DNA from 3 places in the Methylophilus sp. VKM B-3414 genome. Region 3 is predicted to be linked to each of the others. Evidence: predicted binding sites of a transcription regulator. Region 3 holds the regulator's gene; each other region holds the start of a gene.
What was found. Region 3 encodes sigma-54, which starts transcription at its own class of promoters, with help from an activator protein. Its sites were predicted from a motif close to TGGCACNNTTCCTGCT; they were not measured.
Positions count from the first base shown of each region.

Region 1: the regulator sigma-54 is predicted to act here: its motif matches at 7,310-7,325, upstream of Q9292_RS05540 (prepilin-type N-terminal cleavage/methylation domain-containing protein).
Region 2: the regulator sigma-54 is predicted to act here: its motif matches at 3,338-3,353, upstream of nifV (homocitrate synthase).

Region 1 covers NZ_JAVTLI010000003.1:675,399-686,039, reverse strand. The annotation lists gene Q9292_RS05580 (GGDEF domain-containing protein) at 1-524, shown strand, start outside; gene Q9292_RS05575 (phosphoglycerate kinase) at 573-1,766, opposite strand; gene gap (type I glyceraldehyde-3-phosphate dehydrogenase) at 1,866-2,867, opposite strand; gene msrA (peptide-methionine (S)-S-oxide reductase MsrA) at 3,031-3,546, shown strand; gene Q9292_RS05560 (RNA pyrophosphohydrolase) at 3,561-4,109, opposite strand; gene Q9292_RS05555 (hypothetical protein) at 4,278-5,006, opposite strand; gene Q9292_RS05550 (beta-propeller fold lactonase family protein) at 5,260-6,216, shown strand; gene Q9292_RS05545 (SRPBCC family protein) at 6,415-6,960, shown strand; gene Q9292_RS05540 (prepilin-type N-terminal cleavage/methylation domain-containing protein) at 7,406-7,762, shown strand; gene Q9292_RS05535 (prepilin-type N-terminal cleavage/methylation domain-containing protein) at 7,832-8,191, shown strand; gene Q9292_RS05530 (alpha/beta hydrolase) at 8,319-8,978, shown strand; gene Q9292_RS05525 (exodeoxyribonuclease VII small subunit) at 9,053-9,298, shown strand; gene Q9292_RS05520 (farnesyl diphosphate synthase) at 9,325-10,215, shown strand; gene dxs (1-deoxy-D-xylulose-5-phosphate synthase) at 10,218-10,641, shown strand, end outside.
Region 2 covers NZ_JAVTLI010000001.1:115,801-126,441, reverse strand. The annotation lists gene Q9292_RS00590 (electron transfer flavoprotein subunit beta/FixA family protein) at 26-871, opposite strand; gene nifW (nitrogenase-stabilizing/protective protein NifW) at 1,044-1,379, opposite strand; gene cysE (serine O-acetyltransferase) at 1,414-2,166, opposite strand; gene nifV (homocitrate synthase) at 2,157-3,305, opposite strand; gene nifK (nitrogenase molybdenum-iron protein subunit beta) at 3,658-5,217, opposite strand; gene nifD (nitrogenase molybdenum-iron protein alpha chain) at 5,232-6,689, opposite strand; gene nifH (nitrogenase iron protein) at 6,834-7,709, opposite strand; gene Q9292_RS00555 (group II truncated hemoglobin) at 8,090-8,596, shown strand; gene Q9292_RS00550 (hypothetical protein) at 8,630-9,220, shown strand; gene Q9292_RS00545 (NAD(+)--dinitrogen-reductase ADP-D-ribosyltransferase) at 9,238-10,050, shown strand; gene draG (ADP-ribosyl-[dinitrogen reductase] hydrolase) at 10,055-10,641, shown strand, end outside.
Region 3 covers NZ_JAVTLI010000006.1:83,252-93,892, reverse strand. The annotation lists gene Q9292_RS06800 (cation:proton antiporter) at 1-582, opposite strand, end outside; gene Q9292_RS06795 (KpsF/GutQ family sugar-phosphate isomerase) at 807-1,808, shown strand; gene lptC (LPS export ABC transporter periplasmic protein LptC) at 1,834-2,457, shown strand; gene lptA (lipopolysaccharide transport periplasmic protein LptA) at 2,480-3,130, shown strand; gene lptB (LPS export ABC transporter ATP-binding protein) at 3,139-3,882, shown strand; gene Q9292_RS06775 (RNA polymerase factor sigma-54) at 3,889-5,433, shown strand; gene tyrS (tyrosine--tRNA ligase) at 5,479-6,717, opposite strand; gene Q9292_RS06765 (anhydro-N-acetylmuramic acid kinase) at 6,842-7,969, shown strand; gene gltA (citrate synthase) at 8,153-9,442, shown strand; gene speD (adenosylmethionine decarboxylase) at 9,496-9,867, opposite strand; gene Q9292_RS06750 (SPFH domain-containing protein) at 9,993-10,641, shown strand, end outside.

The sequences.
Region 1 (10,641 bases), on a different contig from region 3:
TCATGCGGGATGAGTGGTCACGCGCGATCCGCCATCAATCCAGCCTAAGTGTGATGATGGTCGATGCGGATCACTTCAAGCAACTCAATGACAGCATGGGGCATGCCGCTGGCGATGACTGTTTGCGCCAAGTCGCCACCATTCTGCAAGGCTTTAGTAACCGGCCAGGAGATCTGGCTGCACGCTACGGTGGAGAAGAGTTTGTATTGGTACTGGGCCAAACCACGCAAGCGGAAGCCGTCAAAATTGCCGAGCGCATCCGGCAAAAAATCATGGCGCTGGATATCCGTTTTGCCGGACACCGCTTGATGACAGTGAGTATAGGCATTGCCTCACTGGGCGCCCATCATGCGCAATCCACAAAGGAGCAACCCGCACGCACCCAGTGGCTCAATTTTAGTGAAGACGGTAATTTGCTGCTGGAACAAGCGGACAAGGCCCTGTATGTGGCAAAAAAACAGGGCCGTAATCGCGTTGAAGTGTACGACAAACACCACAGACTGACGGTGCCGCTCTCGGTGTAGCCCAAATATGGGCTAAGTCCGCGAGCAGCTCACCGCATTAAACAAAAACTAGGCAGCACGCGCTTCCAGCATGGCCACCGCAGGCAAGGTCTTGCCTTCCAGAAACTCCAGAAACGCGCCGCCGGCCGTAGAGATATAAGACACTTTGTCATAGATGTCGTATTTTTGAATGGCGGCAATGGTGTCACCGCCGCCGGCCAGCGTAAACGCCTTGGTTTCGGCAATCGCCTTGGCAATGGTTTTGGTGCCTTCGCCAAACTGGTCAAACTCAAACACACCAACCGGGCCATTCCAGACCACGGTACCGGCTTTCATGATGATATCAACCAACTCAGCCGCGGATTGCGCGCCGATATCAAAAATCATGTCATCCGCAGCGACCTCAGTTGCGGCTTTTTTCACGGCAGGCTCATTCGCATCAAACTGCTTACCCACCACCACATCTTTGGCAATCGGCACACAAGCGCCACGGGCAGCCATTTTCCCCATCAGGCCTTTGGCCGTTTCCACCAGGTCGTCTTCGCATAGCGATTTGCCTATTTCATGACCCGCCGCCTTGAGGAAGGTATTGGCAATGCCGCCGCCTACCACCAGTTGATCCACTTTGTCAGACAAACTTTCCAGCACGGTGAGCTTGGTAGAGACTTTAGACCCGCCCACAATCGCCACCAGCGGACGTGCCGGGGCCAGCAAGGCCTGGCTCAAGGCATCCAGCTCTTCGGTCAGCAAAATACCGGCACAGGCGACAGGCGCAAATTTGGCAATGCCGTGGGTGGAGGCTTCGGCGCGGTGCGCGGTGCCAAAGGCATCCATGACAAATACATCGCAGAGCGCGGCATACTTTTTGGCCAATTCATCATTGTTTTTTTTCTCGCCCACATTAAAGCGGCAGTTTTCGAGCAAAATCAACTGACCGTCCTCGGTGGTCAAACTGTCTTCAGGCGCATTTGGTGCCAGCCAGTTTTTCACCAGACGGACCGGCTGACCCAATAGCTTGCTCATGACATCGGCCACGGGCTTCAGGGAGTTTTCTTCGGTATACACCCCCTCTTCAGGACGGCCCAGGTGTGAGGTCACCATCACTTTGGCGCCGGCTTTCAATGCATATTCTATGGTGGGCATGCTGGCCACAATTCTGGCATCACTGGTCACTACGCCATCTTTTACCGGCACATTGAGATCCGCACGGATGAAAACGCGCTTGCCACGTAAATCGAGGTCGGTCATTTTGATGAATTTCATGAAGGTCTCCCTTGAGCGGTCGGCGCCGCTTGAATATAAACTGGTAAGGATAAAAAGCGGTTAGTCAAAAGCAAACGGGGCATAAAGCCCCGTGCATGATTAAGCAATGTGTTGAACCAGACGCAGCAGGTTACAGGTATATCCGTATTCATTGTCATACCAGCCGACCACTTTAACAAAGGTCGGATCCAGCATAATGCCGGCATCGGCATCAAACACACTGGCGGCTGGGCTGCTACGGAAGTCACTGGAAACCACCTTCTCGTTAGTGTATTCCAGTACGCCTTTCAGCGCGCCGTCAGCAGCTTGTTGCATGGCTGCACAAATGGCCTCATAAGTCGTTTCGCTATTGAGCTCCACGGTCAGGTCAACGACAGACACATCGGCAGAAGGCACGCGCATGGACATGCCGGTGAGTTTTTTGTTGAGGGAAGGAATCACCTTGCCCACCGCCTTGGCCGCGCCTGTACTCGAAGGAATAATGTTTTCAAACACACTGCGACCGCCGCGCCAGTCTTTTTTGGAGGTACCATCAACCGTGAGTTGTGATGCAGTGGCGGCATGAATGGTGGTCATCAGGCCACGCTTGATACCAAAGCTATCGTGCAAGACTTTGGCTAAAGGCGCCAAGCCGTTGGTGGTACACGAAGCCGCTGAAATAATGGCCTGACCAGTATACTCATGGTGATTCACGCCAAATACAAACATGGGAGTATCATCTTTACCCGGCGCAGATTGCACTACTTTTTTGGCACCGCCTTGAATATGCGGCTGGCAGGTTTCCTGAGTCAAAAAGGCGCCGGTGGACTCCACCACAATCTCTGCACCGCCTTTGCGCCAGTCAATATTGTTCGGGTCACGCTCAGCCGTCAAATGGATACGCTTACCATTCACGACCAACGCGCCATTGTCAGCTTCTACTTTGGCATTAAACCGGCCATGGACTGAGTCATACTTGAGCAAATACATCATGTATTCAACATCATATGAGCTGTTAATCGCCACCACTTCAATATTGCTGAACTCTGGCTGCTCAATTGCCGCACGCAACGCCATGCGACCTATCCGTCCAAACCCGTTAATGCCTACCTTGACTGACATATGCTCCCCAACATTGTTAGAACTAAAATGAAGTATTTTAACCTAAACACACTATACTGGACAGACAGTAAGTGTTTGATTTGATACACGACTCAAGCATTCCCATATTTAAAACCCGGTCATTTTGACCACGCAGGGCTGCTTGTGATCAAAGAGGAAGGTTATGCAAGACAACATTATTCTGGCGGGTGGCTGCTTTTGGGGCATGCAAGATTTAATCAGAAGACTGCCTGGCATCGTTAGCACACGGGTAGGCTATACCGGCGGAGAGGTGCCCCATGCCACTTACAAAAATCATGGCAACCATGCCGAGGCGATTGAGATTGTATTTGATCCCGCACAGATCAGCCTGCGGCAATTACTGGTGTTTTTCTTTCAGATTCACGACCCGACCACGCCTAACCGCCAGGGAAACGATTTGGGGCCCTCTTACAGATCGGCCATTTTTTATGCGTCAGGAGCACAGAAAGCCGTTGCCGAACAATTGATTGCTGAAATGAACGCCTCAGGCATCTGGCCCGGCAAAGTTGTCACCGAACTCACACCGGCGACAGACTTCTGGCTGGCAGAACCGGAGCATCAGGATTATCTGCTGCGTTACCCCAACGGCTACACCTGCCACGGCCTGAGACCGCAGTGGATATTACCGCAAGATCGCGCAACAGCAAGCTGGTTATAAACCAGGCATGAACATTATTCTGGCGTTACGGTGGGCGGCTGCTTGGTCACGGCCGAGGGTTTGCGTGCTTTAGGATAATGGCGTCTGGCAGGATGATGCAGAAAAGTCGCCAACTCATTCAAGGCCAATTGATAGACCTCGCGCTTGAATTCGATCACATCCTCCAGCGGCACCCAATACTCACTCCAGCGCCAGGCATCAAACTCGGGATGCTCGGTCGCGCGCAATGACACATCACTGTCACGCCCGATCAGGCGCAACAAAAACCAGATCTGCTTTTGTCCTTTGTAGCTTCCGCGCCACTCGCGCTTGACCCAGCTGGTAGGCACGTCATAGCGCAGCCAGTCACGTGTACGGCCCAGAATTTTAACGTGCTCAGGCTTGAGGCCAACCTCTTCCATCAATTCACGATACATGGCTTGCTCAGGCGTTTCACCATATTTGATGCCGCCTTGCGGAAACTGCCATGCATGTTCCCTGATACGCTTGCCCCAAAACACCTGATTGTGCGTATTGCAAAGCACAATTCCGACGTTTGGACGGTATCCATCACGATCTAACATAAAAAACTGCCTTCAATATTTCATGCAATTTTTTCACACTTTAGACTTTAATGAAAGGACAACCGATGTCAGAGTATTTACAAACAGCTCGTTTTAAGCAACAAAAAAGCCCACTGATCGTGAGCTTTTTTGAACAAGTAACTTTTTACACTTGATGAAGTGTCAGTTTTAAGCTCTGATACGACGAATGTACAAACCAGCCATAAAAAGTAATCCGGCTAACATCATTGCAGAACTTTGAGCTTCAGGCACTGGCGTTACAACCATTCCCACAAAGGTATAATCTGATTGATTATCGCAACTAGGGCAAGTTGATTTCGGATAACCTTTTACCGCTGTGAATGAGATGCTGTCAACAGAACGGAAACCAAATGGATTATTGATTTGCCAAGCGCCAGTACCACCGTTTACAGCACCACTGCCAATTGACAAAACACTACCTTCACCAGTCCATGCTGCAGTATGCACGCCTGTCGCGGTTAGGTAATATGAAGCTGTACCGCCATCCGCAAAATTCACCAGCAGTTTAGCAACCTCTTTAACATCACCGTACTCAGGACCATCAAACAACAATGCCAAATTCAGGGAGGAAACAATTACCTCTTTAGAGAAAGAACCCGTCAATCGTTCACCGATATCAATTTCGCCATCTGTTCTACCACCGGCAATCCCAACACCAGTGATACCGTCCTGGCTTTTCTTCTTAAACGCGCTACTGCCTGTAAATGTTGCAATCGTACCGTCTGAAAAAGTAGTAGCGTATGTAGACTGACCGTTAACAAAATCAGCACCAAGCACCGTTCCCGTCGTAGTAGTTATCGCGAATGCAGAGTTTGCGAGCGAAAACAGGGTTATTGACAGCAATAGCTTTAAACCTGCTAAATACATGTGTTTCATAGTGTGTCCTCAAAGTTTAAATTATTCCCTCCACACGATATTAACCCATGGAATAAGCAAATTGATATAGCCCATTTGGGTATAGGCAATAAAATAGTTTTTTTAATAAATTTAATCACTTAAAAACCACAGTATTCACTTTTATCTTATCTAAAAATATTGATGTCAACCAAATCTAAGAATACTTCGTTTCATGGTTATGCGAATCGCACTCAAGAACTCAAATTATTTTTTTCGATGCTTCGAACAATATGTGGTGTTGATCGAAAAATCGCTTGCTCTAATCCTGCTCATTTCTTTTTGCCAAATAAGTTTTGCTGAAAATCTTGCATACATTACGAATCAAGGCAGTGACACCGTATCCGTGCTGGATATCGCCAGCAAGCAAGTCACGCGTACCATTGCGGTGGGCAAAGCCCCGGTCGGGGTGGCTATCGCACCTAAAAAGCAGCGCGTGTATATCAGCAACGCTAATAGCCAAACCGTGTCAGTCATCAATAGCGCCACCCAACAAACAGTGCAAGAAATTCCGGTCGACGCCCAAGCCGTTGGCATTGCTTTAAGCCGCGACGAGAAAACCTTGTTCGTGGCCGATTGGGGCGGTGAGCAAGTGATTGCAGTGGATACTGCGCATCCTGAAAAACAGCAAACCTTCAAAGCGGGCAAAACCCCTTCCGGCTTACTGGTCAGTGCGGATAACAGAAAACTGTTTATCGCCAACCGCGACAGTAACGATGTCACCGTGGTCGATACCAAAACCTTGAAAACCATCGCGCAAGTGCCCGTTGGCCTACATCCTTTTGCGCTGAGCTTGAGCCCGGATGGTAAAACCGTGTTTGTCGTTAATGTGGTCAGCAACACGCTGACCTTGCTGAATGTAGAGACCTATCAGGCCAGCACCGTCAAAACCGGGCAGCATCCTTATGGCGTGGCGATCAGTCCAGATGGCCGTCGTGCTTACGTGAGCAACAATCACGCCGAAAGCGTGTCGGTAATTGATTTGACCAATGGCAACACCATCAAAACCATCGCTGTGGGCGAATATCCCGAGGGCATTGAATACGACAAGGCCAGCAATCAGGTACTGGTCATCAACTGGGGCACAGACAATGTCTCCATCATTGATGCACTCACCAATACCGTGACGCAAACGATCAGCAGTCCCAAGTTATGCCGCTCTTTCGGGCAATTTATTCTCGAAGCGAAATAGCAAGAAAAGGGCTGTACAGAGCCAAAGCAACCTATTTTTTGATTTTTTCACAGGATGACCAATGAATTAGTCGCAAAGAAGTTTATTTTTGGGTAAAGTCTCGGATTGTTTTTTAAAACACTTTGACCGCTTACCGATCCACGCCGAGCTTTAGTTTTAAAAGCGTTTTAAAAGTCTGTAAATTTCAGGAGATATGTAATGAAAAAATTTCTAGGCATGATTGCAGTTTCTTTATTGCCGTTGATCCCCCTCACCGCTGGTGCACACGGTGCAGCGGCCTTGCGCTTTGAAAAAAGCGTCACCATCAAAGCGCCAGCTGCAAAAGTATGGGCATTGGTCAAAGACTTTGGTAACGAACAAGCCTGGCACGCGGGTGTTGTGTCTACCACCGTAGAGCAGAAAAAAGATGAAAACGGCGACGATGCCACCTACCGCACCGTCAAACTGAAAAACGGCGGCGTCATGTACGAAAAACTGCGTTTCATTGACGACGCTGGCATGCGTGTTAAATATGAATATGTGTATGAAAAAAGTACATTACAGTTTGCTAACTTTTACCCAATGATCACAGTGACGGCCAACGGCAATGACACCGTCGTTTCAGTCAAAGGCAGCTACACCCGCGCCGACTCCTCCAATATTCCTAAACCTGAGCAAAACGACGATGCCGCGACCAAGGCGCTCGACGACTTTTTTGACCCAGGTCTCGACAGCCTGAAAAAGGTTGCCGAATCGGGAAAGTAATTAGCCAGGGTTCTGGAAAAAAATCGCAAGGCAACAGTAAACCCTGGTGGAAATTCTGGTAAGTCTTACGTTGTAAACAACACTGTTTTTGCAAATCAGTCACGGCCAAAAGCAAGCGACTGGCACCAAGTAAAGGGATTGTGTACCACACAATCCCTTTTTTGCATTGCGCCAAACCACCTGCCCAAAACCATCACCTATCCTGTCAAAGATGGGCAAAGCCTGTCACTTTCTGTCAGCTTAACTAATCGCAACCAAGCCCTCACTTTTTAAATTCAATTCGAAGAAATAAAGCATAAAAACCCTTTAATTCATATTTTTCAATCAGTTACATTCAACAAAGACAGACTGGCACGACTGTTGCTTTAGGGTTAGCCAACACTGTTGAAAAAGCAGTGACTTAAACAAAGAAGTAACTGACTTTAAACTTGACTTGAAGGAAAACATGATGAAAAAACACGCACAACAAGGTTTTACCCTGATTGAATTGATGATCGTAGTTGCGATTATTGGTATTTTGGCTTCAGTAGCGATTCCGGCATACAGCGATTACACTAAAGAAGCCGCTGATGGCGCCTGCTTAGCAGAAGCGAGTGCTTATTCAACTGTAGTTTATTCGGCAATTGCGCTATCAAAAACCATTCCAGCTCATAACGCAAAAGCTTGTAATCAAATTACTACCCCTGTAGCAACTGCCACTAACTTCGCAGCTGTTCCAAAAGACAACAAAGGCACTGGCGCAACCATATCTTGTGATTTGTTAAACGGCGGCACTTGCACTAAAACTGCTGCTTCATCTTAATATCTAGTTAAGTAATAGTAACCATCAAAAAGCCCTGTGTAAGCAGGGCTTTTCACTATAGGAGTATTGATGAAAGCACATCACTTTGGCTTCACGATGGTTGAGTTAATGATTGTTATCGCTATATTAGGTATTTTAGCTTCAATAGCTATTCCAGCCTTTCAAACTTACAGAAAAGATGCTGCTAATGGCGCATGCTTATCAGAGGCTAATATTTATGCGAGACGTGTCTATGCGGACATTCAATTAAATAAAGCATCCACAGCAATTCCAGCGCCAATTGCGAAAGCATGTGATTCCATCAATAGTGGACTAAAAGTTGTTACAGTTACTAGCTTCACCTCAATTGCTCGTTCACCAGGTGCCGCAACAATCTCTTGCGACTTAAACGCCGGAACACCTTGCACTATTACTGCAACACAGCCTTGAGGAAAGTTTCCTTTTATAGTGTTTTATTTCAAACAAAGCACCGCTTAAGAGCATACAATGTCAATGTAAAATTTCTAAACATTGATAGAACAGCTTTATACTTTAAAGCAACATAAAGGCTTCATGAATGTTAGAAACAATCATCGTCAATAACAGTGGAAATGAGTCTGCTTTAATTCTTTGGAAACACGGATTAGGCGCTGACGGCCATGATTTCGAACCCGTGGTGCAGATGCTCAACCTGCCCCATATCAAATTCATCCTGCCCCACGCCCCTTATCGTCCGGTATCGCTGAATAACGGCTACGAGATGCGTGCCTGGTATGACATTTTTGGGCTACAGCCAGACAGCCCGCAAGATGAAGCCGGGATTAACAGCATGCAAGCGACATTAAATGCGATGATAGAAGCAGAAATTGCGCAGGGCATCCCGGCTCACCGCATTTTACTGGCAGGGTTCTCGCAAGGCGGGGCAATGGCGTTACATACAGCGACGCGTTTTCCGCAAACGTTGGCAGGCGTTCTGGCGCTTTCCACATACTTACCCTTAAAGAGTCAACTCTCCCAAGAAAAACACCCAGCCAACCAGCAGTGCCCCATCTGGATGGCGCATGGCCGTTTTGATAGCGTAATTACCATGGCAACCGCGCAAGCTTCGCGGCAAACACTGGAGGCTGCTGGCTACGCGGTGGAGTGGCATGAATACGATATGCCACACAGTGTGTGTGACGAAGAGCTCAATGATATCCGCCAATTTTTGCTCAAGGTGCTGCCACCAGCGCAATAACCCTATCTTGAGAATAATCCCGCAAGCAGGGGGAGTTTTGTTAAAATAGCCAGCGTTTTCATAGGCCTATTTTCATGAGTGCTCCCAAAAAAACACCGTCTGCGGTGAGTGATCAACCCAGTTTTGCCGAACGCCTGGCGGCGCTAGAAACCATCGTCAAGCGCATGGAGTCAGGTGAATTGCCGCTGGAGGCCTCGCTGGCAGCCTATGCCGAGGGCGTGCAATTGTTACAAGCTTGCCAGACCTCGTTAGAGCAAGCAGAACAAACCGTGATGCTGCTTAACCAACAACAGCAACTGACGCCCTTCGAAGCGAATTAACCCGCCAGCCACTTTCCTGTTTATTCATGACTACTTCTGCTTTTGTCTTTGATCATTGGGCACGCGCACATCAACAACATGTGGAGCAGGTGCTGGCTCGCCTCTTGCCCGGTGAGCAAATATTGCCTGAACGCCTGCACGAAGCCATGCGTTACGCGGTGCTCGGTGGAGGTAAACGGGTCCGCGCCTTATTGAGTTATGCCGCAGCAGAACTGGCAGGCACCTCCAGAATGGCGGCTGACGCCAGTGCGGCAGCGGTGGAGTTGATACACGCATTTTCATTGGTGCACGACGATATGCCCTGCATGGACGATGATGATTTGCGGCGAGGCAAGCCGAGTTGCCATAAGCAATATGATGATGCCACCGCACTGCTGGTCGGCGATGCCTTGCAAACGCTGGCGTTTGAATGCATTGCTGAGACGCAAGCGCCACAAGCGCTCAAGCAAGTGCAGGTACTGGCACAAGCGACCGGCTCACGTGGCATGTGTGGCGGCCAAAGCATCGATTTGCAGAGTACGGGCAAACGGCTGACGCGCGCTGAGTTAGAGACCATGCATCAATATAAAACTGGCGCGCTGATCCGAGCCGCGACATTACTTGGCGCTTATGCGGCGCCAGACACCGCACCGGCATTAATTCAGTGTTTGGAGCAATACAGCCAAAAGATGGGGCTGGCATTTCAGGTTGTCGATGACATTCTCGATGCAACGGCAGATACGCAAACCCTGGGCAAAACGGCTGGCAAGGATGCGCTGCAAGACAAGTCTACCTACGTCAGCCTGCTGGGGCTGGAAGAGGCAAAAACACTGGCAGAAGCACTTTATGCTGAAGCGCTGCAATTATTGGCAGGCTATGGTGCCCAGGCGGATCCGCTGCGCGGGATTGCCAAATTTATTTGTGAGCGTCCTTTTTAATCATGACTTCACTGTTGTCCCGTATTCAATCCCCCACTGAGTTACGCGCACTCGAGCGCACACAACTCAAAGTGCTGGCTGCAGAGCTGCGAGCATTTCTGATTCAAAGCGTCTCGCAAACAGGGGGGCATCTCGCCTCTAACCTTGGCGTCGTCGAACTGACCATTGCGCTGCATTACATTTACAACACGCCGGATGACCGTCTGGTATGGGATGTCGGCCATCAAACCTATCCGCACAAAATCCTGACCGGCAGACGCGAAGCCATGGCAAGCCTGCGCAAGGCGGGCGGGATTGCCGGTTTTCCCAAGCGCGACGAGAGTGAATACGACACCTTTGGCACCGGCCACTCCAGCACCTCGATTTCAGCAGCACTAGGCATGGCGGTGGCCGCCAAAGCGCAAGGACTCGATCGCCGCAGTGTTG
Region 2 (10,641 bases), on a different contig from region 3:
TTTACTTCATACTCCCTGGATCTGTTCAAGCCGACCGCTTCAGCAGCTCTTTCTCGATGTTGGGAAACTTGGTAAACATTTTGGCGAGCAAGGTCACGCTCAGGTCTTTGGGCTCGTTGCTTTCGCATTGAATGATCTCGGCCTTGGTCGCGCGTGGTGTCGGTGCAAACACTTTGGAAACCACGGTAGGCGAGCCTTTCAGGCCGGTTTTGGTCGGATCTTCAATCCCGGCGGCATCTTTGTTCCAGATTTTGACCGGATAACGGGCAGCACGGAACATATTGGCCATGGTGGCAAAACGCATTTCGTTATTGCCTTCGAGCACAGTAATCAGGCTGGGGATTTTGGTTTTGAGCACCTGCACGCCGCCCTCAGAACGGCGCTCGACCACGATTTCCTGTCTGTCAGTATCCAGCGAACGGATTTTTGAAACATAGGTGAGCAACTGCATCTCCAGCCGTTTTGCGACGCCGGGGCCGACTTGCGCAGTATCGCCATCAATGGTCTGCTTGCCGGTAAACACCAAATCAACAGGAATATCTTTGCTGATCTGCTGGATGGCCGCAGCCAGCGCATAGCTGGTGGCCAAGGTGTCAGACCCGGCAAAAATACGGTCGGTCACCAGTACGGCGTCATCTGCGCCATAAGAAATCGCCTTGCGCAAGGCCGCCTCGGCCATCGGTGGCCCCATGGTGAGCACGGTCACGCGCGCGCCATATTCATCTTTCAGGCGCAAGGCTTCTTCCAGCGCAAACAAATCATACGGGTTCACAATGGTCGGCACCCCCTGACGCATAATGGTGTTGGTCACCGGGTGCACCCGAATTTGTGCACTGTCTGGCACCTGCTTGATACAAACCACAATATGCATATCGAATCCTTCCTTTTGCCTGACTTTACCTGGATGACAGACCAGAAACACCCGGCCTTTTATTTCAGTATTGCAACAACCATGCCATGCTAAAAAAATTATTTTTATATATAAAAATCAGTTAGTTATAAGCAAAACTCACATTAAAATTATTTGTCGCAAACCCGACAAATCAGGCACGTTGTGAAGGCAATGTTTGTTTCAGACTGTTGAGATTAAAAGTCTTGCTGCCATCGGCTTCCTGAAACACCTTGAACACTTTTTCAGTAGCGGCATTGGAGCGTACAAAGTCGTCATAAGCCGCATGCAACAAGCGCTGATAGGCATTGCGCTGCTCGTTCTCGGGCAAGGTCTGGCTCACAGGGTCACGCACCAGATATTGCTGAAAGCGTTTGAGGATATGCAGGCGATTGACATGTACCACCTGCGGGTCATAGGCGACACCGAGAAACGCGAAAAACTCTTCGGCAGCAGAAAAAGATTGCATCTGTGATAACAAGGCACTCATCAGGGTTCTCCAAACATAAAAAGGAAATGCAGGCTCAGGAATCGAAACGTTTGCGTGCACGCGCCTCGGCGACGCTGTGCTGTATCAAGGCTTCGGAAGCGGCTTGCTGGTTGTCACGCATCGCCGCCAGGGTATGCTCCAGTTGATCAATACGGTCTAGCAAAGCTGTGACCGCTTTGCCCACCGGGTCCGGCATCAGATGGTGGTCGAGGTCTATGCCCTGCTGTGGCTGGCGTCTGGCGTTGTCAGGCAGCACCACGCGACCGGGGATACCGACCACCGTCATCCTGGCCGGAATATCATGGATGACCACCGAGTTGGCGCCTACCCTGGCCCGTGCGCCCACCACCACCGGCCCAAGAATTTTGGCACCTGCGCCGACCATGACACCATCGCACAGGGTAGGATGCCGCTTGCCCGGATTCCACGACACACCGCCCAGCGTCACGCCGTGATACAGGGTGACATCGTTGCCGACCACCGCGGTTTCGCCGATAACAACACCACAGCCATGGTCGATAAAAAAGCGGCGGCCGATGCTGGCGCCAGGGTGGATATCAATCTGTGTCAGCATGCGCGTGACATAACTCAGCCAGCGCGCAGCAAACCGCCAGCCATGCCGCCACAAGCCATGCGAGATACGGTGCAGCAAGGTAGCGTGCAAGCCGGGATAGGTCAGCAACACTTCCAGCCGGTTGCGTGCAGCCGGATCACGCTCAAACACGCAGGCGAGGTCTTCGCGCAACAGGGCTAGCAAGCCAGACTGCACTGGCGAATTTACATGCATGACAGTCTCCCCGGTGTGGTCTGGCCTTCGAGATAAAACAGTTTGAGCTCATCACTGGCCGGGCTGCGCTTGGTGTTTACTGCAAACTGGCGTATGCGTTGCAGCAGCCATTCGGTTTCGTGATGTTGCACGCGTATACCCAGCTGCGCATAGACATGGCGCACACTGTGGCTACCGGAATGCTTGCCCAGCACCAGATGCCGTTCTCGCCCGACTGCAGCCGGGTCAAAGCCTTCGTAGGTAGCCGGGTCTTTGAGCAGGCCATCGACATGCATGCCGGACTCATGGGTAAACACCGCCGCACCGACGATGCTTTTATTGAGCGCCACGGCCCGCCCCGACGCCTGCGCCACCAGCTGCGAAATCTCTGGAAAGGCATGCATGTCCAGCCCCACATCCAGCCCGTGGATGCGCCACAGAGCGGTCACCACTTCTTCCAGCGGCGTATTGCCCGCACGCTCACCCAGGCCATTGACCGTGGTGTTGACATGGCTGGCCCCGGCACGAATTGCCGCCAATGCATTGGCAGTGGCCAGGCCGAGGTCGTCATGCGCATGCATTTCGATGTCCAGCGAAGTGACCGCACGCAAAGCCGCAATGCGCTCATACGTGGTAAACGGATCAAGGACGCCCAGGGTATCGGCATAACGAAAGCGGCAAGCGCCCGCCGTCTCGGCCACCGCCACCACCTGCTGCAAAAACTGCGGGTCGGCGCGGGAAGCATCTTCACCGCCCACTGACACCTGCAAGCCCTCTTGGCAAGCCTGCGAGACCAGCTGCGCCACCTGCTGCAACACCCACGCCCGGTCACGCCGCAATTTGCGCTCAATATGCAAATCCGACACCGGCAAGGACAAATTCACATGACGCACCCCGGTGCGCAAACATGCCAGCAAATCGCCCTCGGTCATGCGCCCCCAGACCATCAGCCGGGTAGGCAATTGCAACGCCGCAATTGCGCGTATATCGGCAATTTCCGCCTCGCCCATGGCCGGGATGCCGACCTCCAGCTCTGGTACACCCAATTCGGCCAAAGCCATCGCAATCTGTAATTTCTCGGCACGGCTAAACGCTACCCCAGCTGTCTGCTCCCCATCACGCAAGGTGGTATCGTTGATGACTGGCTTGCTTTGTCGCATCGTGACATCTCCGCATGTATTACCCTAGAGATAGCACAGGCTGTGCCAAGCTATGTATAGCTTTTATATCCATTTAAAAACAATGAGTTAACAATATATTTACTGACTATTTTGATTGTAAGGTTTGCGACAAACGGATGGGTTATGTCGTGAATGTCTGGGTGCCAGTCCATCGACTGATATGGAACCGGCATGCACACCGATGGTCAGTGCCTCCGAATAAAAAAAGCCTCCCATCCGGGAGGCTTAAACACTCAACAATCGATCATTGTAAAGTGGGGGAAGAGACAGGACTACATTGCTACCGGGCCAGACATCGAACCGCCCTACCCGGTAGGCTTTCAATCACAGGCTAGCGGATAATATCGAAGCTGTAATCGGTGGTAGCGATGCCATTGGTGCTGATGTCCATCTGGTCAAAGATTTTGTCCAGGATAGTGACCAGCACGTTGAGGGCACCTTGATAGCCCCACACCGGATAGCGGTGTTTATGGTGGCGATCAAAAATCGGGAAACCCAACCGGATCAGCGGGATGCCGGTGTCGCGGTCCAGATATTTACCGTAGGTGTTGCCGATGAGGAAATCGACAGGCTCGGTAAATAACAGGGAGCGCATGTGCCACAGGTCTTTCTTCGGATAGACCTTGCAGTTTTTGCCAAACGGGCTGGCATCAAACAGCGCTTGTACTTTGGCGGCCCAGGCATCGTCACCGTTGGTGGAAAGCACGGTGGTAGGTTCTGCACCGAGTTCCAGCAGGAATCCGGTCAGGCCAAGCATGAGGTCAGGGTCACCATACAGGGCAAATTTCTTGCCGTGGATATGGGCACTCGAGTCGGCAATGGCATCCACCAGACGGCCACGCTCTTTGGTCAGGCTGGCAGGAATAGGCTTACCTGACAGTTTGGAAATAGCCATCAGAAACTCATCCGTGCCTTTCACGCCTACCGGGTGATGCAGCTTGACCACTTCCTGGCCTTTGCTCTGGATATAGTCGGCCGTTTTTTCGGCGCAGATGGACTGCATGACGATGGTGCCTTTGGCATGAATCGCGTTGGCGGTGTCTTCCAGGGTAGTGCCGCCGTCATACATACGGAACTCGCCATCAGTCGGTGTATCCCAGGCGTCGGACGGGTCGCACAGCATGGTTGGGGTGATGCCAAACTCGTTGAACATGCGTTTCACTTCACGGTTGTTGCCGACCACGTAGCCGTCAAACCCGCCGATAAAGTTGATGCTGTCGTTGGGCTTGCGCTCCAGCGCAGGCACGGTACCGGCCTTGCCATCCCAGAAGTAGTTGAGAATGCCTTTGAGCGCGTTGTCGTAGCCAGTGATATGGCTGCCGACAAACGCTGGCGTGTGGGCAAACGGCACATCATAGTCGGCCGGGATGGAGCCTTTTTCGCGTGAGGTCTTGATAAAGGCGTTAAGGTCATCGCCAATCACCTCGGCCATGCAGGTGGTAGAAACCGCAATCATTTTTGGTTTGTACAAACTATACGAGTTGGCCAAACCATCAATCATGTTGTTCAAGCCACCAAACACGGCTGCATCTTCCGTCATGGAAGAGGACACGCAGGAAGTCGGCTCTTTAAAGTGACGGCTGAAGTGCGAGCGGTAGTATGCCACGCAGCCTTGTGAGCCGTGCACAAAGGGCAATGTCCCTTCAAAACCATTCGCAGCAAATACGGCCCCGAGTGGCTGGCATGCTTTTGCCGGGTTCACGGTCAACGCTTCGCGGGCAAAGTTTTTCTCTTTGTACTCTTGCGTTTTGGCGTATTCGACCTGCTTTTTCACTTCATCGGCAGGCACGGCAAATTCAAAATTCTTTTTCTTGTTGGCGAACATTTCCGTATATTCGGGTTCGCGAAACAGTTCAAAATGGTCTAAAACCTTATCAGCATTCTGGCTCATGTTCAGTTCTCCTCTTAAGCCGCTTGTTGCCATGGCGCTTTGGTCAAGCCCCATACCGGGTTGTTAATCGCCATGTCCATGTCACGGGCAAAAATCGCAAAGCCGTCATAGCCGTGGTAAGGGCCGGAATAATCCCAGCTGTGCATTTGACGGAAAGGCACGCCCATTTTCTGGAACACGTATTTTTCCTTGATGCCGGAACCGACCAGATCTGGTTGCACGGCTTCCACAAACTTCTCAAACTCGTAGCCGGTCACATCGTCATAGATCAGGGTGCCGTCCTTAACATAGTGAGTGGTACGCTGATAGTCATCGTTGTGGCCAAACTCGTAGCCGGTACCCACCACTTCCATGCCCAAATCCTCATAGGCACCAATCACGTGACGGGGACGCAGGCCACCGACAAACAGCATGACTTTTTTGCCTTGCAGGCGTGGTTTGTATTTGGCAATCACGGCATCGGTCAGCGCTTTGTATTTGGCAATCACCTGCTCTGTTTTCTCCTTGATACTGTCATCAAAGAAGCTGGCAATCTTGCGTAGGGATTCTTCGATTTTGGATGGGCCAAAGAAGTTGTACTCTACCCATGGGATCCCATACTTCTCTTCCATGTGGCGGCTGATGTAGTTCATCGAGCGGTAGCAGTGCAGGATATTGAGCTTGGCCTTGGGGGTGTTTTCCAGCTCGGCAATCGAGCCGTCACCGGACCATTGGGCGATCACGCGCAGGCCCATTTCTTCGAGCAGGATGCGGCTGGACCAGGCATCGCCACCGATGTTGTAGTCACCAATAATGGCCACGTCATACGGGCTGGACTCGAATTTGTTTTTGTCAGGGTCGGTTTTGTCAAACACAAAGTCGCGCACGGCGTCGTTGGCAATGTGGTGACCCAGCGATTGCGACACGCCACGGAAGCCTTCGCAACGTACAGGCACAATCACCTTGCCTTCGTACTCTTTGGCTTTTTTCTTGGACACGGCTTCGATGTCGTCGCCGATCAGACCAATTGGACACTCGGACTGCACGGTAATGCCCTTGTTGAGCGGGAACAGTACCTGAATCTCGTCGATGATTTTTTCCAGTTTTTTGTCACCGCCAAACACGATGTCTTTTTCCTGGAAGTCGGAGGTAAACTGCATGGTGCCGAAGGTGTCGATACCGGTGGTACCGATGTAGTAGTTACGGCGTGACGCCCAGGAATACTGGCCGCAACCGACCGGGCCGTGCGAGATATGCACCATGTCTTTAATCGGGCCCCATACCACGCCTTTGGAACCGGCGTAGGCACAACCACGGATGGTCATTACCCCTGGCAGCGATTTGATGTTGGATTTCACATCACACTCGGATTTGCCTTCTTCATACACATTCAAATGTTTTGCACGTTTTTTGGCGGACTTTTCAGGATAGGCTTTTAACACCTCCTGAATCAGCTCGGCGCCGTTGACTTTTGTTTCAGCAGTCGCACTCATCGTTGTCTCCTATGTTCGACTAAAAACCAGTGATAAAAAGAAACTTTTCAAAAATTGTTGAAATTGCCCGGAAGTAACCTCCTCAACTTTTGAAACCGTCTCTGGAGGGGTTGGCAAGGGGCAAAGCCCCCTGCCAAAGACTCATTAAGCTGCAGTCGCCGCTTTACCAATCAGTGTTTCATCCTCTTTCTTCATGATGCCGAAGTCCATCAACAGGTCTTCCAGCTCATCCATGGTGATCGGGGTCGGGATGGTACCGTTACCGGCGTTGGCGTGAACTTTCTGCGCCAGTTGACGATATTCCTCAGCCTGCTTGGAGTCCGGGGCGTATTCCAGCACGGTCATACGACGCAACTCGGCGTGCTGCACCACGTTGTCACGTGGTACAAAGTGGATCAGTTTGGTACCCAGTTTGCCAGCCAGTGCTTCAGCCAGTTCCAGTTCCTTGTCAGTCTGGCGCTCGTTACATACCAGTCCACCCAAACGTACGCCGCCGGAGTTGGCGTATTTCAGGATGCCTTTGGAAATGTTGTTGGCGGCATACATCGCCATCATTTCGCCGGACATGACGATGTAGATTTCCTGTGCCTTGTTTTCACGAATCGGCATAGCGAAACCACCACACACCACGTCACCCAATACGTCGTAGGAGACATAATCCACGCCGTCATAGGCGCCGTTTTCCTCGAGGAAGTTGATCGAAGTAATCACACCGCGACCTGCGCAACCCACGCCAGGTTCTGGACCACCGGATTCCACGCAACGGATGTCGCGGTAACCGATTTTCATCACATCTTCGATTTCCAGATCCTCGACAGAACCGGCTTCGGCAGCCAGAGATAACACGGTGTCCTGTGCTTTTGCGTGCAGAATCAGGCGAGTAGAGTCGGCTTTAGGGTCGCAACCGACGATGAGGATTTTCTGACCCATTTCGGCCAACGCAGCCAGCGTGTTTTGAGAAGTGGTGGACTTGCCGATGCCACCTTTGCCATAAAATGCAATTTGACGTAATGCAGCCATAATGAAGCTCCTTAGGTTTAAATGAAAAATTCGTCGCTTTACGCAGCCATCTTCCGATTCCGAATCGCAACCTAATCACTTTTCTTATCAGGCGATGGAGGGTGTCGGCCATGTAGCCTGTGTATGGCAAGGAGCGTGCCAACAGAAAAAATAAAAGTTAAGTATTTGATTTATATTTATATTTTCACAAAAACGCAGACGAAGCTTCCTTAAATACCTTCTGTCGCAAACACGACAAAAGCGGTGCACAGCGTGCGGTATGAAACAAACCTTCCTGCTCGCGGTCAGCAGCTTTCAAATGGGCTATTCCCTTAACCAATTGGCCGCCAGGCCGCATCCAGACTGGATATTTACTTTCTGCAGACTGAATGGCATAGCTGTTGGTACAACACTTGCTGAATCAGGACCATCTGTCAGTTCCCAGCGAGGTCATGATGCACCAGCCATTACCCCCCATTAATCCGGCTTTGGATACCAGCCGACACAAGCCAATCGCGCAAATTCAAGGCAATCCGCACTTTGCACAAATCGGTGGAGAAGCTGCCATTACCCATCTGGTCGAGCGCTTTTATTTTCATATGAATACGGCACCAGAAGCTGCAGCGATCCGCGCCATGCATGCGGCAGACCTGTCTGAAACCAAGGTGGTGCTGGTGCAGTTTCTGATCGAATGGCTGGGTGGCCCCAAGGTGTATAGCAACACACGCGGACATCCGCGCTTGCGCCAGCGACATGCCATGTTTGGCATCGGCGAGGCAGAAAGGGATGCCTGGATGTTATGCATGCGACGTGCCGTGCTGGAGGTGGTGGCAGATGCCACGTTAAGGGCACAGTTGGATCAGGCTTTTTTAAAAACCGCAGACTTTATTCGTAACCAGCCAGCGTAACCCCTGGCTTCATTTCTTTAGGAGAACATTGTAATGACCACCATGGAAAGCACCATTTTCGGCAAACTCAATTCAGAGCACCGTTTGCAAAACCCAGTGTTTAAAGATGCCACCAAAGTGCCAGGGCGCTTTGGGTTTCGCGGCGAACTGGCGATTAAATTTGCTCCGCAAGTGGCTGATGAAGCGCGTCCACCTGAAATTACCTGTGACCAAGTCATGGCCTACGCGCAGGAAGGCGAAAATGGCATGCCATTTTTTACTGGCTATCTGCTGTCTTTCGGCTATCTGGAAATGCTGGTTGAAGCATTGAAAGATGCCCTGCTGCCTGAAGGAAAATACATCCTGTTTTGCAACAATATCGACCTCTTGAAAAAATACACGGTCAAGATGAACGGCAGCACTTTTTACATCCTGCCAATTGATGAGGCCACGGTTTATAACGAGTTGCTGGAACTGTTGCACCTGGAAAAGAATGATCTGAAAAAACTGGATACTGCGGGCAAACTGGATGCGGTGATTGCCAAGGCCATGAGTTTTAGCGCCAACTATCCGGAAATCACCTATGAAGAAGGCCTGCAATTGATGGGGCCAGTACGCAACCCGAATGAAAACCGTCCGGTTTAAGGCTGCATCTCGCTGGCATGCAGGCGGAAGAAAGCCCGCAAGACTGGTACAGCACCAACCTGGTCGGTCTTCCGGCCGGATTGCTGGGCTCGGTCGCGTTTAACCGTCACCCGCAGCCCCTGCATATTGCCGGAGCACGCGAGACCCACGGCGGGCTGTTTCGTTTGCTGCACGCCAGCCACAACGCCGAAGAAGCCGCCGACAGGTTTGCCCACTATATGGCCATCGCCTTTGATTTGCAGCGGCCAGCCACAGCACAAGGCCCACGCCGTTTCAGACCCAGCTACCTCAAATTGCTGGAGGGCTGGGGCTTTGATGCCAACAGCCCGCAGGGGGCGGTGCTCAAGGGCTGGGTGGAGAGTCGCTTTGGCCTCGCGCCCAGCTTTCACCGCGCACCGCTGAGGCATTTCCCCTCCCCGGCCTGGGTCACCTATCTGGAAGAGAAGTTTTGCAGCCGCTTTCATAACTACAGCATCCATATGCAGCTTGATTTGTTATACGAGTATTGTCAGTTTGTGATTGCGCGTTTTGGCTTGCCGACCTCGCACCCCACACTGACCCTGTGGCGCGGCGTGAACCTCAACGAAGAACCGACCCTGGGGCAACATGGGCTGCGTGCCGGGCTGTGCAGGCTGCGGCTTAACAATCTGGTGTCATTTACCCGCAACCGCGAGCGCGCCGACGAGTTTGGTGACTGGATATTGCAAGTGGAAGTGCCGCTGGTCAAACTGTTACTGTTTCCCGGCTTGCTGCAACACAGCCCACTGGGCGGCGAGGAAGAAGTCATCGCGCTGGGTGGCGAATACGAGGTCATGGCCCGCTATGCCTGACCTCATGCAACGTGCGCTGGGCGCTTATCTGGGCATGGCCGTTGGCGATGCGCTTGGAGCACCAGTAGAGTTTATGACTGCCAGAGAAATCGCCAGCCGAGGCCAGCATCGCGACATGACAGGCGGTGGCTGGCTCAAGCTCAAACCCGGTCAGATTACCGACGACACCGAAATGTCGCTGTGTCTGGGCCGCGCCTGGCTAAGCCACAATGGCTGGCATGCCGAAACGGCCGCACGCATGTTTGTTGACTGGCTGAAAAACCAGCCGATTGATGTGGGCAATACCTGCCGACGCGGCATCCGCCGCTATTTGCTGGAAGGCAGCGTACAAGGCCCGCCTTCCGAAGCTGATGGCGGCAATGGTGCGGCCATGCGCATGGCACCCATTGCCATCGCCACCTATCACCTACCAGACCAGTTTGAAAAAATCACGCTGGCACAAGCGCACCTCACCCATCACCACCCATTGTCCGATGCCGCCTGCCTGACGCTGGGCAGCATGGTGCATGCACTGTTCAATGGCCAGGGTGGTGCGGCCTGCCGCTTGCTGGCGGCAGCACTGGTCAAACAGTACCCGGCATTCAAATTCGA
Region 3 (10,641 bases):
GAACAGTAAAAACAGCAGTACAGACGACTTGAACAGCGTCAGCCCCAGCACATCCAGCCAATTATCGCTATGCGAGCCTAGCGTCTGGATCAATACCAGAATCGGAATCACGGCCAGATCCTGGAATAGCAGCACGCCGATACTGAGACGACCATGCCTGGAGTTCAGGTCTACACGCTCCATCAGAATTTTGGACACAATCGCGGTCGAGGACATGGTGATGGCCGCACCAATGATAAAAGCAGAAGTCAGGCTGAGCCCGGCCACTTTGCCCAGCACCAGACTGGCCAGCAAGGTCAGCACGACCTGTCCGCCCCCTAGCCCGAACAGCGTTTTTCGCATGGCATACAGCTTAGGCAGACTAAACTCGAGACCGATGCTAAACATCAAAAACACGATACCAAACTCGGCCACCTGGCGACCGGACTCTTCATCCTCCAGCAAGCCCAGGGCGTGCGGGCCCAGCACGATGCCGATGACAAAATAGGCCAGCATGGCAGGCAAGCCGAGGATGCGGAACAAGCCCACGGCGAAGACCGAGCTGGTCAGCAGTAATAAAAGATGTATCAGGGAATCAAACATGCAAAGCTCTAACGCATTTATACCAAGCCGGTCAAACAGGGGTTTGATCGCCATCAGCCAGCGCTGAAGGGTCAAGGTCTATTATGAAACGCAATTGTTTCAGGATGATGCATCGTGCCACAAAACTTTGTTTTATGCAAAAAATGTGCCTGAGAATAAAAAAACCGTAAAAAAAGGGTGTTTTACTTTATTGTCAGGCAACTCGCTTGTTATACTTACCCGCCATGATGACAGCAAATTCCGGCATCCATCTTGTTAAAACACCCGATATCGTGTCGCGCGCACGAGGGGTGTTGTTGCACGAAGCCGATGAAATCAGGCATCTGGCAGACCGCATTGGCTCGGCTTTTGAGGCCGCCGTCCATATGATTCTGGCCTGCAAGGGCCGGGTGGTGGTCACGGGCATGGGCAAATCTGGCCATATCGGCGGCAAAATTGCGGCCACCTTGGCCAGTACCGGCACACCGGCGTTTTTCATGCACCCGGCCGAGGCCAGCCACGGCGACTTGGGCATGATTACGGCAGAAGATGTGGTGATCGCGCTGTCCAATTCTGGCGAGAGTGATGAAATTATTAATATTTTACCGGCGATCCGCCGCATCGGTGCTCGGGTGTTGAGCATCACGGGCAGCGAAGACTCCACCTTGTCACGTGAGTCGGAAGTGCATTTGAGTGCTGCCGTGAGCCATGAGGCTTGCCCACTCGGCTTGGCTCCCACAGCCAGCACGACAGCGGCCTTGGCCCTTGGCGATGCTTTAGCACTCTGCGTGCTGGATTTGCGTGAGTTCACTGCGGAAGACTTCGCCCGTTCGCATCCCGGTGGCAGCTTGGGCAGACGGCTACTGGTGCGCATCAAGGATGTCATGCGTACCGGCGAGGCCGTGCCCCAAATTGATCAACACGCCTCCATTCAGGAAGCCATCACGCAAATTTCACTCAAGGGCATGGGCTTCACGGCTATTGTGGACCACGCGCAACGCCCAATAGGCATTTTTACCGATGGCGATTTGCGCCGCTTGTTTATGCAGGGCAAGAACAATCCACAGGCATCCATTGATTCCGTGATGAACAAACAGCCGTATTTGCTGGAGACGAATCAGATGGCGGTTGAAGCAGTTAACATGATGGAGCAGCACAAAATAAATGGCTTTTTGGCAGTCGATGCCCAAGGGCAGTTGGTAGGGGCATTCAATATGCATGACTTATTGAAAGCCAAAGTCGTTTAGCTTATACAGGCATTAGAATTCAGGCATGCTTAAACACCCCATTTTGTTGCCGATTGCGTTAATGCTGTTGCTGGCGCTGCTGACCTTCTGGATTAACCAGAATGTGCAAGAGCAAGCACTCAAAATGAACATACTTAATCGCCAAGCGCCGGACTACATGTTGTACAACTTTGTGAGTACCCGCACGGATGCGTCCGGTAATACCAAATATGTGCTGGCGGCCGCAAAAATGCGCCACTTTCCTGCCAATGACTATACAGAATTGCAGCGGCCACGCTTTACCCAGTTTGGCCTGAACAAGCCTTACACGCAAATTTATGGTCAGCAAGGACGTGTTTCCGCCAATGGTAAACTGGTCGAGTTTAGCAAACAGGTCAAGGTGATCCGCCAAGCCTCCGCCACCAAGCCAGAAACACAAATGCAAACCGAGCGGCTTTGGCTGGAGCCGGATACCGAGGTAGCACACACAGACCAGCCGGTGGTCATCCGCCAAAAACCGGCGACAGTGATTACAGGCACGGGCATGCGTTTTGATAACCGGGCTGATACCATGCAATTGTTTAACCGGGTACATGTGCATTATGAGCGTCCACCCGTCGCCAGCAATTTGGCAAGCCCGGCCCAGGCGTCAAACACAGAACGCCAATGACCGTTGATTATGGAGAAATGAGTTGAACACGCACAAGCCCTTATTTTTAGCGATCTGCATGAGCGTATGGGCGCTATTGTCCATGCCGCTGAGTGTGCTGGCCGAAGAATCCGACCGAGATCAACCGATAGAGCTTGAGGCGGATACCGTGACCGTGAACGATGCTAAAAAAATTAGTATCTACACGGGCAACGTGATTCTTAATCAGGGCACTTTGCAAATCAAGGCGGACAAAATGATCGTACGCGAGGATCAGGACGGCTTTCAACATAGCACCTGTACCGGCAACCCCACCACATTCAAGCAAAAACGTACCGGTAAAGACGAGTGGATGCAAGGCAGTGGTCAACGTATCGAATACAACGCCCGCATGGATAAAGTGCAACTGTATACCAATGCCTGGGTTAAACGTGGTGAAGACATCGTGACCGGGGACTACATCAGCTACGACGCCAATGCCGAGTATGCCGAGGTGATTGGCGGCACCAAAGCCAACCCGAACGGGACGGCTGGCAGCCGCGTCAAGGCCACCATACAGCCTAAAAATAAAACCACACCGCCTGTCATTGACAACAAGCCAACCTCTCAACAGGGATTACGGATGAATCGCTCCTTGCAACTCAAGGTCGAACCTGCCCCTGCCGAAAACACTGGTGAGCAAGGCAAAGAGTAAGCTTAAAGATGGAAACCATGGCAGCAGATCAGAACCATTTGCAGGTTAACCGCCTGAAAAAAACCTATCAGGGCCGTACCGTCGTCAAAAACACGACGCTTGAGTTACGCAGTGGCGAAGTGATCGGCTTGCTGGGTCCCAACGGGGCAGGCAAAACCACCAGCTTTTACATGATTGTAGGGTTGGTTGCGCTGGATGAAGGCAACATTACGCTGAATGGCGCCGACGTGAGCCGCGCGCCCATGCATGAGCGCGCGCGCATGGGCTTGGCTTATCTGCCCCAAGAAGCATCCATTTTCCGCAAGCTCAGCGTAACCGACAACATCCTCGCCATTCTTGAAACCCGTCCCTATACGGAAGAGCAACGTGAGGCGAGGCTTGAATCCTTGCTGGATCAATTGCATATCCAGCACATCCGCAACAGTCAGGCCGTCAGCTTGTCTGGTGGCGAACGTCGACGCGTTGAAATTGCGCGCTGCCTGGCCACTGACCCTAAATTTATTTTGCTGGATGAACCGTTCGCCGGGATTGATCCGATTGCGGTGATCGAAATCCAGAAAATCATCCGCTACCTGAGCAGTCAGAATATTGGTATTTTAATCACCGACCACAATGTGCGCGAAACGCTGGATATCTGTGACCGCGCTTATATTGTCAATGAAGGCGCTGTGTTTGCAGCAGGCACGCCCGATGAAATCATTCAGAACGAAGGTGTGCGTGAAGTGTATCTGGGCAAGAATTTTAGGCTGTAATCCGTCATGAAACAGAACCTGCAATTACGTATTTCGCAAAATCTGGCGCTGACGCCGCAGCTGCAGCAATCGATCCGTTTGCTGCAACTTTCCACGCTGGAACTGAACCAGGAACTGGAAACCATCCTGCAGGAAAACCCGTTACTGGAAATGTCAGACGGTGAAGAAGGCGAGTTTGAAGATAACACACCGCCTCCCCCCACTGTAGAAGCTGAGCCGACAGATGCCAGCTCGTTTGACATGGCAACGCAGCAAGAGATCACCGCACCGGCAGAAAGTCTGCGTGAAGACTTGCACGATGAGCTGGGCGGGAGCGAGAGCGACCTGCCCAATTTAAACGAGGAATTCACGCCGCCAGAGTTTGAAGATGATTATGAAGAGTTTGGCAGCACCAGCAACTGGGACGAAGCCGGACGCAATCATCAGGAAGACGAAGACAGTGACTTTTCCAGACAGGAAACCACCAGCATCAGTTTGCGCGAGCATCTGATTGATCAGATACAACTGGCACATTTATCGCAACGTGACATGAGCCTGGTCAAACTGCTACTGGATAGCATCACTGATGATGGCTATCTGGAGCAAGATCTGCAGGAGATTGTGGAGCACTTGCCACTCGAACTTGAGGTCGAGCTGCTGGAACTGGAAACCGCCCTCAAGCTGATCCAGAATCTGGACCCTGTAGGCGTAGGTGCGCGCGATTTACGCGAGTGCCTGCTCTTGCAACTGACGCGTTTGCCGCAAGAAACGCCACACTTGCAAACCGCCATTGCCATTGCCAAAGACCACCTGGCGCTGCTTGCCAACAAAGACTTTGTCAAACTGCGCAAGGTGCTTGGTTGCGATGAAGCGGTACTCAAGGCGGCGCAGCACCTGATCCGCCAGCAAAACCCCAGACCCGGCAGCGAGTTTTCCAGCTTTAGTCACGATCACTTTATCCAGCACGATGTGGTGGTTAAAAAAATCAAGGGCATTTGGGTCGCCTCCTTAAATGATGGCGTGATCCCCAAACTGCGCATCAACCAGATGTATGCGGACATCCTCAAGCGCAACCGCGAGAGTTCAGGCCAATACCTGCAAAGCCAGATGCAGGAAGCCAAATGGATGATCAAGAATATCCAGCAGCGTTTCTCGACCATTTTGCGCGTGTCGCAAGCCATTGTAGACCGCCAACGCAACTTCTTTGAGCATGGTGAAATAGCCATGCGCCCACTGGTACTGCGTGAAATCGCCGAAGAACTCGACTTGCATGAAAGCACAGTTTCACGTGTCACCACGCATAAGTATATGCTCACACCGCGTGGCGTCTATGAACTCAAATACTTCTTTGGCAGCTCGGTAGCCACAGACGCAGGCGGCTCCTGCTCTGCCACCGCCATCCGAGCCTTGATCAAGCAAATGGTGGCCGAAGAAAACCCGAAAAAGCCTTTGTCGGACAACCAGATCACCGACACACTGGCACAACAAGGCATCGTCGTTGCCCGCCGTACCATAGCCAAATATCGCGAGTCCCTTAATATTCCGCCCGCGAACTTGCGCAAAACGCTCTAAACAAAAAAGGCCGCAGATGCGGCCTTTTTTGTTTCTCAGCTCCGATCACCTGATTGTGATCTTGGCAAATTTACGTTTACCCACCTGTGCGATCACTGTCACACCTTTAGTCAAAGGCAGATTCTTATCATCCACCTTGACGCTGTCGAGCTTGACGCCGCCTTGCTGCACTGCGCGCATGGCTTCACTGGTGCTTTCAACCAGGCCCGCCTGTTTTAACAATTGGCTAATGCCGATGCTGTCGCCTTCAATGGTCACTTCAACTTCGGGCACGTCATCCGGGATGCCGCCTTTGGCACGGGTCTGGAAGTCCTGCAAGGCTTTTTCAGCCGCGGCTTGACCATGGAAACGCGCCACAATTTCTTGGGCAAAGCCGACCTTGATATTGCGGGGGTTTGCGCCACTGGCGACTTGCGCCTTCCATTCGGCAATGGTTTCCAGCGTCGCAAAAGACAGCAAATCAATATAGCGCCACATCAGTTCATCTGAAATCGACATGATCTTGGCAAAAATAGTCTCTGGCGCCTCGCTAATGCCAATGTAGTTACCGAGTGATTTGGACATTTTATTGACGCCATCCAGCCCTTCCAGCAGCGGCATCATCAGCACACATTGCTGCGACTGGCCGGCCTGCTTTTGCAATTCACGCCCCATGAGCAGGTTAAACTTCTGGTCGGTACCACCGAGCTCAAGATCCGCTTGCAGGGCGACCGAATCATATCCTTGCAGTAACGGGTACAGAAACTCGTGAATCGCAATCGGTTGATTACCCTTGAAGCGTTTGGAGAAGTCATCGCGCTCCAGCATGCGGGCCACGGTATGGCTGGCAGCCAGCTTGATCATCCCCGCCGCACCGAGTTCACTTAACCAGTTGGAGTTGAAAACAATCTCGGTTTTGGTAGGATCCAGTATTTTAAAGACTTGTGCAGCATAGGTATCGGCGTTGGCCTTGACCTGCTCCACGGTTAAGGGTGGACGGGTGGCGCTTTTGCCAGTCGGGTCACCAATCATGCCGGTAAAGTCACCGATCAGGAATAAAATCTGATGGCCCAGATCCTGCAACTGGCGCAATTTATTAATGAGGACGGTATGACCCAGGTGCAAGTCGGGCGCGGTAGGGTCAAAGCCAGCTTTCACACGTAACGGCTTGCCTGTTTTCAGTTTCTCGACCAGCTCCTGCTCGATCAGTAACTCATCTGCGCCACGCTTGATAATGGCCAACGCCTTGGCAATTTCTGGGCTCAATGCTGGCACTTCAGATGAGGGTTGTTTGGTATCGGTCATGCGGGTATCCGTCAAATACAACGATGCGCACTGATGGCACCGTCTCAAATAAGTAAAACAGCTATTTTAACGTAATCCCATGCATTTCTGTAAGCGCGGCTGGAGCAGTGTTAAAATGACACCCATGCAAGTTTCTGCCGATCGCTCCCAGCCACGTTTGTTTATTGGACTGATGTCTGGCACCAGCCTGGACGGGGTGGATGCCGTGCTCACCTCGCAATGGGGCGAGCAACTGAGACAAACGGCCACCTATTTTCTGCCCTACCCTGACGCGCTTAAACAGCGTCTACTGGCCTTGCACACGCCCGCCAATAACGAGTTACACGAGGCCGCAGTGGTTGCTAACCAGCTCGCAGAACTCTACGCGCAAGCCGTCAAGCAACTGCTTAAGCTCGCCGACATCCGTGCCGAGGCCGTGACAGCCATCGGTTGCCATGGCCAGACCATCCGGCACTGTCCGACACTGGCAGAGGGCATGGCATACACCATACAATTGGGCAACCATGCCCGCTTGGCAGAATTAACAGGGATCACGGTCATTGGCGACTTCAGAAGTCGCGATATTGCCGCCGGCGGCCAAGGCGCACCGTTAGTGCCGGCCTTCCACCAAGCGGTGTTTACGAGTGCAGACAGGCATCGCGTCGTCATTAATATCGGCGGCATTGCCAACTTGAGTGATCTGCCAGCACACGGACAAGTCACAGGCTTTGACTCGGGACCCGGCAACCTGCTCATGGATGCCTGGACGCAGCAACACACAGGCCAACCCTATGATGCGGGCGGGCACTGGGCAGCTGGCGGGAAAATTAATCCAGACTTGCTCAATGCGATGCTGGCCGATCCTTATTTTGCACTGACCGCACCTAAAAGTACGGGACGCGACCTGTTTAACGACACCTGGTTAATGCAACTGCTGCATCAGTACCCCGACGGTGCACAAAATGTGGCGCGTACCTTGCTTGAGTTAACAGCAGTGAGCATCACCGATGCACTGACGCGATTCTGCCCAGGGGCTCAGGAAGTCTACGTCTGTGGGGGTGGTGCACATAATCTGGCCTTGCTGAATAGACTGCAGGCGCTGTCTGGTCAGTCCATACAGCTGACGGATCAATTGGGCGTTGGCGTGGACTGGGTGGAAGCGGTCGCCTTTGCCTGGCTGGCGCAACGCTGTGTAGATCATTTGCCGGGCAATTTGGCCGCGGTAACAGGTGCGGCTGGGCCACGTATTCTGGGTGCCGTTTACCCCAACTAAGCACCGGCAACGACGCGTAGCAATGATTCCCAAAAGCAGTGCAAACGCACCAGTGACTTGATTACATCTGGTGCAGGCTTTTGATTGTTTTTTTAACTTTTCCGCGACAGTCACCGCACAAGCGGTGATAAAACAAAACGATTGCGTATAATTTAACCAACTTGATTAAAGACTGAGTACGTTATGGCTACCAAGGCGACCATTACATTTGACAACGATAGTAGCGCAATTGAGCTACCGGTACTAAAAGGCTCACTGGGCACGGATGTGATTGATATCCGCAGCCTGGGTAAACATGGTTATTTCACGTTTGATCCTGGCTTTATGTCTACTGCATCGTGTACGTCTGGCATTACCTTTATTGATGGTGAAAAAGGGCTGCTTTACTACCGTGGCTATCCGATTGAGCAACTGGCCGAGAACTGTGACTTCCTTGAGGTCTCCCACCTGTTGCTGCACGGCGAACTGCCGGATAACAATCAACGTGAGGAGTTCGTGAGCACCATCAGCGAACACACCATGTTGCACGACCAGATGAGCAATGTATTTCGTGGGTTCCGCCGCGATGCGCACCCGATGGCGGTCATGATCGCGGTCGTAGGCGCCATGGCGGCTTTCTATCCAGACAACAACAATGTGTCCGACCCGGAATCACGTAAAGTGGCTGCCATGCGCCTGCTGGCCAAAGTTCCCACCATTGCCGCCTGGAGCTATAAGTACAACATCGGCCAGCCATTCATGTATCCCAAAAACAAATTGGGCTACGCCGAAAACTTTATGCACATGATGTTCGCCACGCCCTGTGAAGACTATGTGCCCAACCCGATTCTGGCCCGTGCGTTTGAGCGGATTCTGATTCTGCACGCAGATCACGAGCAAAACGCTTCTACCTCTACCGTGCGTCTGGTCGGCTCCAGCGGCGCCAACCCGTTTGCCTGCATCGCAGCCGGCATCGCCTCGCTATGGGGCCCCTCACACGGTGGCGCCAACGAAGCCACACTTAACATGCTGGAAGAAATCGGCGACGTCAGCCGCATCGGCGAATTTATCAAACGCGCCAAAGACAAAACCGACAGCTTCCGCCTGATGGGCTTTGGTCACCGCGTTTATCGCAACATGGACCCCCGCGCTTCTATCATGCGAAAAACCTGCCATGAAGTGCTCAATGAACTGGGCCTGCACGATGACCCGATGTTCAAACTGGCGATGGAACTGGAAAAAATTGCGCTTGAGGACGAATACTTCGTTTCGCGCAAACTCTATCCAAACGTGGACTTCTACAGTGGCATCGTCATGCGCGCCATGGGCATCCCCAATTCGATGTTTACGGCGATTTTTGCCCTGGCCCGCACTGCAGGCTGGATTTCACAATGGTGTGAGATGAATGCCGACCCCGAACAGAAAATTGGCCGCCCTCGCCAGTTGTATGTGGGGTCTGAACGTCGGGAATTCGTTCCTTTGCATCAGCGTTAACATAGCAGCATAAAATAAAAACGCCGGATTTCTCCGGCGTTTTTATTTTAGGATTATGCTCGTTGCACCTCGAACCGATCTACATGCCCCGGAGAGAATGCAGCGATCACTGCCTCAAACACGCGGCTCGCCTTGTCTGAATTGTCCTCTTGATAGTTGCAGACAAACACATCCAAAGTCACATAACGCGACTCCGGCCACGTGTGTATCGTCAAGTGGGACTCCGCAAGGACCAGCGCACCAGTCACACCCTGCCCCTGACCAAAGCCATAGAAGCTCTCGCCTACAATAGTCAATCCTGCATCACTGACCACTTTTCGGCAAAAGTGCTGACAGTGGTCTACACGGGTCATCAAGGTCAACCCTGGATCCACCTCATGTAAATTGGCCATCAAGTGTAATCCACTATGCGCGAATCTTTTCATAAACGAACTGAAGCAATACAACGATCACTATTTTGAAGTATATTTACAATAATTGGTCGATTCGCATTGTATAGTAATTTTGCGTTAACCATGTCCAGTCAAATAAAAACAAACAGGGAGCCAGAGTGGGTATTTTTGACTTTGTAAAAAAACAATTTGTTGATGTCATCCAGTGGACGGAAGAGGGTCATGGTGTACTCGCTTATCGTTACCCCATGATGGATATGGAGATTCAGTACGGCGCCCAGTTAACCGTAAGGGACTCGCAAAGCGTATTGTTTGTGAACGAAGGTCAAATTGCCGACAGCTTTGGTCCTGGTTTGCATACCCTCAACACCAAAAACTTGCCGCTACTGACCAATTTGCAGCATTGGGACAAGCTATTCGAGTCCCCATTCAAGTCAGATGTGATTTTCTTTAGCCATCGTTTGCAACTTGACCGCAAATGGGGCACCCCCAATCCGATTACCCTGCGTGATCCAGAGTTTGGCATGGTCAGATTGCGGGCTTTTGGCATCTACAGCTACCGCCTGAGCGATACAGCTTTGTTTTATAAAGAGGTGTGCGGCACACAAGGGGTCTACACCGTCGAAGAGCTGGATGGTCAACTACGTAATGTGATGATCGCTGAACTCACACAACTGTTTGCCAGTAGTAAACTCCCTTTTATTGATATGGCCGCCAACCAGGGCCAGCTGACGCAAGCCTTGCATGCCCAAATGACGCCTGTATTTGCGCGTTACGGTCTGACTCTGGACAATCTTGCAGTGGAAA